Variovorax paradoxus B4: one gene and its partner. The protein of the gene in region 1 interacts with the protein of each later gene in a pairwise test. Links are inferred from orthologs where the notes say so. Each region holds a gene or a part of one and is shown on either strand. Other genes may lie near its edges. The genes, in order: pheT and secD.

What was found.
Region 2: the proteins of pheT (region 1) and secD interact in binary tests that used the Escherichia coli proteins (3 or more experiments, as listed by UniProt). The link is inferred for Variovorax paradoxus B4 from one-to-one orthologs.

The regions. Positions count from the first base shown.
Region 1 is NC_022247.1:2,094,938-2,098,350, reverse strand. The notes cover bases 266-3,365. They hold pheT (phenylalanine--tRNA ligase subunit beta), read right to left. Parts: upstream 2,987-3,365; coding sequence 545-2,986; downstream 266-544. Other genes in these bases: pheS (phenylalanine--tRNA ligase subunit alpha), read right to left, coding at 3,030-3,365; VAPA_RS09730 (integration host factor subunit alpha), read right to left, coding at 266-539. Outside these bases: VAPA_RS09735 (MerR family transcriptional regulator), read right to left, coding at 1-102; more of VAPA_RS09730, read right to left, coding at 168-265; more of pheS, read right to left, coding at 3,366-3,413.
Region 2 is NC_022247.1:5,575,889-5,579,169, forward strand. The notes cover bases 99-3,066. They hold secD (protein translocase subunit SecD), read right to left. Parts: upstream 2,541-3,066; coding sequence 657-2,540; downstream 99-656. Other genes in these bases: secF (protein translocase subunit SecF), read right to left, coding at 99-638; yajC (preprotein translocase subunit YajC), read right to left, coding at 2,642-2,977. Outside these bases: more of secF, read right to left, coding at 1-98; VAPA_RS26105 (indolepyruvate ferredoxin oxidoreductase family protein), read right to left, coding at 3,251-3,281. UniProt on the Escherichia coli protein: Part of the Sec protein translocase complex. Interacts with the SecYEG preprotein conducting channel. SecDF uses the proton motive force (PMF) to complete protein translocation after the ATP-dependent function of SecA.

The DNA of each region.
Region 1 (3,413 bases):
CTCCCAATAACGCAGCACGTGCGGCTTGACGCCACAGAGCTCGCCAACCTCACCAATGGTGAAGTAGCGTTTGACGGGAATGGGCGGGAGCGTTTTCTCCATTGAAATCAAGACCGTGCGCGGGAAACCTTAGAGATTACTCTACGCACGCGCAGGGCGCCAAGCACTTATTCGGCGCCCAGGCTCCACTCGACCTCGGAAGTGCCGTTCTGCTCGATGCTTCCGTGGATTTGTTCCTTGAGCTTGGCGCTCGCGTGGAAGGTGGCCACGCGGCGCTCGCCGATGGGAATGGCCTCGCCGGTGCGCGGGTTGCGGCCCGGCCGCGGTGCCTTCACGCGGATCTGGAAGTTGCCGAAGCCGGAGATCTTGACGTCGGTACCCTCGATCAGGCTGTTGGCAATGAGGTCGAAGAAAGCCTCGACCATGTCCTTGGATTCGCGCTTGTTGAGGCCGATCTGCTCGAACAGCAAATCGGCCAGATGCGCCTTGGTGAGTGCGGGCGTTTCGAGGGCTTCGAGCGTGAATTCCGCAGCGTTCATTCTCATCAACCTCTCAGGCGTGCGCCGAGCTTGGCGCTCAATTGTTCGACGATGGCGCGCACGGCCGGTTCCACCTGCTCGTCGGTGAGCGTGGCGCTGTCGTCCTGGAAGCTCAGGCGAACCGCCATGCTCTTTTCGCCTTGCGCCAGTCCGCCCGATGCCGGCACCGCACCGTCGCGCGCAGGCTGCGGACGATAGATGTCGAACAGCGTGGCGTCGCGCAGCAGCCCTTGCGCCGCTGCCGCCGATTGAATGGCCTGCATCAACGCATTGTGCGTGACGGCTTCGGCCACCACCACCGCAATATCGCGCTCCACCGCCTGGTGCCTGGGCACCGGCCGCGCCACGGGCACGGGGCGCGCGGTGACGGCATCGAGGTCGAGCTCGAACAGCACCGGCGCCAGCGCGAAGTCCCACTTCTGGCGCCAGCGCGGATGCAGTTCGCCGATGAAGCCGATGGCCTTGCCGTCGACCATCACGCGCGCCGAGCGGCCGGGGTGCAGGGCCGGATGCTCCGCCGGCTCGAAGCTCGGCACCCGCGGCGCGAGCAGCGCTTCGACGTCGCCCTTGGCATCGTAGAAATCGACGCGCTGCGCCTTGCCGTCCCAGCGCGCCTCTTCCGCATCGCCCCAGGCGAGGCCGGCCACGCGCATGGGCTGGTCGACGCCGCGCACGGTGCTGTCGGTGGTGGCCACGCTGTCGTCGCGCATGAACACACGGCCCACCTCGAACACGCGCACGCGGGGCGCCTTGCGATCGAGGTTGAACTTGAGCACCTGCAGCAGCGAGCCCAGCAAGGACGAGCGCATCACGCTCATCTGGCTGGCAATGGGGTTGAGGAGCTTCACCGGATTGGCATTGCCGGCCAGGTCTTGCTCCCAGTGCGCCTCGACGAAGCTGAAGTTGATGGTTTCCTGGTAGCCGAGGGCCGCCAGGCTGCGGCGCACCGCGAAGCGGCTGCGCTGGGCCTCGGGCCGCACGCGCGCGGTGATGGGCGCCAGCGGCGCATTGGTCGGCAGGTTGTTGAAGCCGATCAGGCGCGCGACCTCTTCGATCAGGTCTTCCTCGATCAGCAGGTCGAAGCGATGCGGCGGCGGCGTGACGGTCAACGTGCCCTCGCCTTCGCGCAACGCAAAGCCGAGGCGGCGCAGCGCGTCGGCGCATTGCGCCTGCGTGAGCGGCATGCCAATGACGCGCGCGGCACGCGCCACGCGCAGCGTGACGGGCATGGCCTCGGGCACGTTCAGGATCTTGTCGTCCATGGCGCCGGCCTGGCCGCCGCAGATCTCGATGACCAGCTGCGTGATGCGCTCGATGATTTCCACCGTGCGGCTCGGATCGACGCCGCGCTCGTAGCGATGCCCCGCATCGGTCGAGAAGTTGAAGCGGCGCGAGCGGCCCTGAACGGCTTCGGGCCACCAGAACGCGGCCTCCACGTAGATGTTGCGCGTGTCGTCGGACACCGAGGTGGCATCGCCGCCCATGATGCCCGCGAGCGATTCGACGGCCTGGTCGTCGGCAATCACGCCGACCTTGTCGTCGACGCCGATGGTGTTGCCGTTGAGCAGCTTGAGCTGCTCGCCCGCCTTGCCCCAGCGCACCGTGAGGCCGCCATGAATCTTGTCGAGGTCGAAGATGTGGCTGGGCTGGCCGTACTCGAACATGACGTAGTTCGAGATGTCGACCAGCGGCGTCACGCTGCGCTGGCCGCAGCGCGCGAGGCGATCGACCATCCAGGCCGGCGTGGCCACCTTGGTGTTCACGCCGCGCACGATGCGCCCCGAGAAGCGGCCGCAGAGTTCGGGCGCTTCCACCTTCACCGGCAACACGTCGGCAAACGATGCCGCCACCGGCGCGATGGCGGGCGTCCTGAGCGGCGCACCGGTCAGTGCCGCGAGCTCGCGCGCAACGCCATAGACGCTCAGGCCATGCGCGAGGTTGGGCGTGAGCTTGAGCGTGAGCAGCGCGTCGTCGAGCTTGAGCACGTCGCGCACGTCGGCGCCAATGGGTGCGTCGGCATCGAGTTCGAGCAGGCCGCCGTGGTCTTCGCTGAGCTTCAGTTCGCGGGCCGAGCACAGCATGCCCTGGCTTTCCACGCCGCGCAGCTTGCCGAGCTTGATGAGAAAGGGCTTGCCGTCTTCACCGGGCGGCAGTTCGGCGCCGACCAGCGCGCAGGGCACCTTGATGCCGACGCGCGCATTGGGTGCGCCGCACACGATGTTGAGCAAGGCGCCCTGCCCGGCGTCGACCTGGCACACGCGCAGGCGATCGGCGTTGGGGTGCTGCACGGCTTCCTTGATCTCGCCGACCACGATGCGGGTAAAGGGCGGCGCCACGGGGCGGCGCTCTTCGACCTCGAAGCCGCCCATGGTGAGCGTTTCGGCCAGTTCGGCGCTGCCGAAGGGCGGATTGCAGAACTCGCGCAGCCAGGATTCCGGGAATTGCATCTCTTCGATCTCGTATTCGGTATTTATTTCTGTGGACGGGTGCTTACTGGAACTGCGAGAGAAAGCGCAAGTCGCCGTCGAAGAACAGCCGCAGGTCGTTCACGCCATAGCGCAGCATGGTGAGCCGGTCGGGGCCCATGCCAAAGGCAAAGCCGATGTAGCGCTCGGGGTCGAGCCCCATGTTGCGCACCACGTTCGGATGCACCTGGCCGGAGCCCGACACCTCGAGCCAGCGGCCGGCCAGCGGGCCGCTCGCAAACTGGATGTCGATCTCGGCGCTGGGCTCGGTGAACGGGAAGAAGCTCGGGCGGAAGCGCAGCACGAGGTCGTCGCGCTCGAAGAAGGTGCGGCAGAAGTCGGTGAACACGACCTTCAGGTCCTTGAAACTCACGTTCTCGCCGAGCCACAGGCCTTCGCACTGGTGGAA
Region 2 (3,281 bases), 3.5 Mb from region 1 along the record:
CGCACCCGGTCGAAGATCACGACCGACTCGTTGACCGAATAGCCCAGCACCGCCAGCACCGCCGCCAGCACCGCGAGCGAGAACTCCCACTGGAAGAAGGCGAAGAACCCGAGGATGATGACCACGTCGTGCAGGTTGGCCAGCACGGTGGCCACCGCAAACTTCCATTCGAAGCGGATCGCCAGGTAGATCATGATGCCGACCACCACCATGCCGAGCGCCTTGAGCCCGTTGGTGGTGAGCTCCTCGCCGACCTGCGGGCCGACGACCTCGATGCCGCGCTGCGTGGCCGACGGATCGACCGTCTTGAGCGCCTGCATCACCTGCGCGCTCTGCTGGTCGGAGTTCATGCCCTTTTGCGCCGGCAGGCGGATCTGCACGTCGCGCGAGGTGCCGTAGCTTTGCACCTGCACGTCGGGATAGCCGAGCTTGCCGATGGCCTCGCGCACCTTGCCGATGTCGGCGGACTGCTGGTAGGCCACCTCCATCACGGTGCCGCCCGTGAACTCCACCGACAGGTGCAGCCCGCGGTGCAGCAGGAAGAACACCGCCAGCGCGAAGGTGACGAAGGAGACGATGTTCAGCACCAGCGCGTGGCGCATGAACGGGATGGTCTTGTGGATGCGGAAGAATTCCATGGCGCTTGTCCTTGACCTTTACTTGCCTTCAGCCACGGCAGTGCCGTCGGTCTTGGGGCGCCAGACCGTGCCGATCGACACCGTCTTGAGCTTCTTCTTCTGGCCGTACCAGAAGTTCACGAGGCCGCGCGAGAAGAACACGGCGGAGAACATCGACGTGACGATGCCGATGCAGTGCACCACCGCGAAGCCGCGAACCGGACCCGAGCCGAAGGCCAGCAGGGCGATGCCCGCGATCAGCGTGGTCACGTTGGAGTCGAGGATCGTGCCCCAGGCACGGTCGTACCCGGCATGGATGGCCGCCTGCGGCGCGGCGCCGTTGCGCAGTTCCTCGCGCACGCGTTCGTTGATCAGCACGTTGGAGTCGATGGCCACGCCAATGGCCAGCGCCATGGCCGCGATGCCGGGCAGCGTGAGCGTGGCCTGCAGCATCGAGAGAATGGCCACCAGCAGCATCAGGTTGACGGCCAGCGCGATCGACGAGAACAGGCCGAACAGTGCGTAGTAGGCGCACATGAACACCATGATGGCCAGGAAGCCATACATCACGCTCTTGAAGCCCTTCTCGATGTTGTCGGCGCCCAGGCTCGGACCGATGGTGCGTTCCTGGATGATTTCCATTGGCGCGGCCAGCGAGCCGGCGCGCAGCAGCAGCGCGAGGTCGGCGGCTTCGGCCACCGTCATCGAGCCGGAAATCTGGAAGCGGTTGCCGAGCTCGCCGTTGATCGACGGGGCCGTGAGCACTTCGCCCTTGCCCTTCTCGAAGATCAGCATGGCCATGCGCTTCTTGTAGTTCTCGCGGCTCACGTCGCGCATGATCCGGCCGCCCTTGGCGTCCATGGTCAGGTCGACCTTGGGCTGGTTGCTTTGCTGGTCGAAGCCGGGCTGCGCGTCGGTGAGGTTCTCGCCGGTGACGAGCACCTGCTTCTTCACGATCACGGGGCGGCCGTTGCGTTCGAGGAATTTCTCGGAGCCGAAAGGCACCGGTCCGCCGCTCAGCTCGGCCGCGCGGCCTTCGGCGCTTTCGTCCACCAGGCGCATCTCGAGCGTGGCGGTGCGCCCCAGGATGTCCTTGGCCTTGGCCGTGTCCTGCACGCCGGGCAGCTGCACCACGATGCGGTCGAGGCCCTGCTGCTGGATCACCGGCTCGGCCACGCCGAGCTCGTTGATCCGGTTGTGCAGCGTGGTGATGTTCTGCTTCAGCGCCGCGTCCTGGAGCCGGCGCGCGGCTTCGGGCTTGATGGTGGCCACGAGGCGCCAGTTGCTGCCGTCCTGGCTGTCGGTGGTGGAGAGGTCCTGGAACTGGTCCTGGATCAGCCGCTTGGCCGCTTCCAGCGCGGCCGCATCGCGGAACGAAACCTCGACCGTCTGGCCGTTGCGGCTCACCGAGGTGCCGCGGATGCCCTTGTCGCGGAAAGTGGTGCGCAGGTCGCTCGCGAAGGACTCGGCCTTCTTGTCGATGGCGCCCTTCATGTCGACCTGGAGCAGGAAGTCGACGCCGCCGCGCAGGTCGAGACCCAGGTACATCGGGAACGCATGCAGCGCCGTGAGCCAGGCCGGCGAACGCGAGACCAGGTTCAGCGCCACCACATAGGGCGGATCGGCCGGATCGGGCACCAGCGTGCGCTGCACCGTGTCGCGCGCCTTGAGCTGCTCGTCGGGGGTGGCGAAGCGCGCGCGCAGCGAACCGCCCTCGAGCGTGAGCAGGTCGGGCGCGAGCCCGGCGGCCTTGAGCGCCTCCTCGACCCGGCTCTGGGTGGCTGCGTCGACCTTGACGGTCGACTTGGCCGCGGACACCTGCACGGCAGGCGCCTCGCCGAAGAAATTGGGCAGGGAGTAGATCAACCCCACAAGCAGCACGATCACGATGATCGCGTACTTCCAGACCGGATAACGGTTCATGAGCGCGCGCTTTTCACAAACTTTTTAGAGATGGGACACCGGCGTGACTTGAGGCCATGCGCCACGAAGCGCAAGGCCGAGCCGCGCGTTGATTGCTTGGCTTACTGCTTGACGGCGCCCTTGGGCAGGACCTGGACCACAGCGCTGCGCTGGATCTTGATCTCCACGCCGTTGGCGATTTCGAGGCCAAGGTACTGGTCGCCGAGCGAGGTGATCTTGCCGAGCACGCCGCCGGCCGTTGCCACCTCATCGCCCTTGGCCAGCGCTTCGATCATGGCGCGGGCTTCCTTCTGGCGCTTCATTTGCGGACGGATCATGACGAAATACAGCACCACGAACATCAGCACCAGGGGCAGCATGCTGCCGAGCGAGGACAACATGTCGCCACCGCCGGAAGCAGCGGGCGCGGTTTGGGCGAAAGCAGAGGAAATGAACAAGAGAGTCTCCAACAGAGAGAAGAGGAATGTCAGAAGCGCGGGCCGGGCCCGCGGTTCCGCGGCCCCGAGGAAAAGGCCGCGAGTCAGCGCTTGAAGCGGCGTGGGCCGCGCACAGCAGCGGGCATTGTATTCGTGGCAATGCCCCGCGCCGCGCGCTTATCCGGCGCGGGGGGCGGGGCTTTCCAGGGGCGCCAGCCGCGCGTCCTTTGCTCTCTTTTCAGTAGCAACCGCGCGAGCTGGCCGGCCACCGCGGGCCGGCTTCCTTTCGAAGAATCAGGCGGCGGCGCGCTGCGCCTGCTGCGGA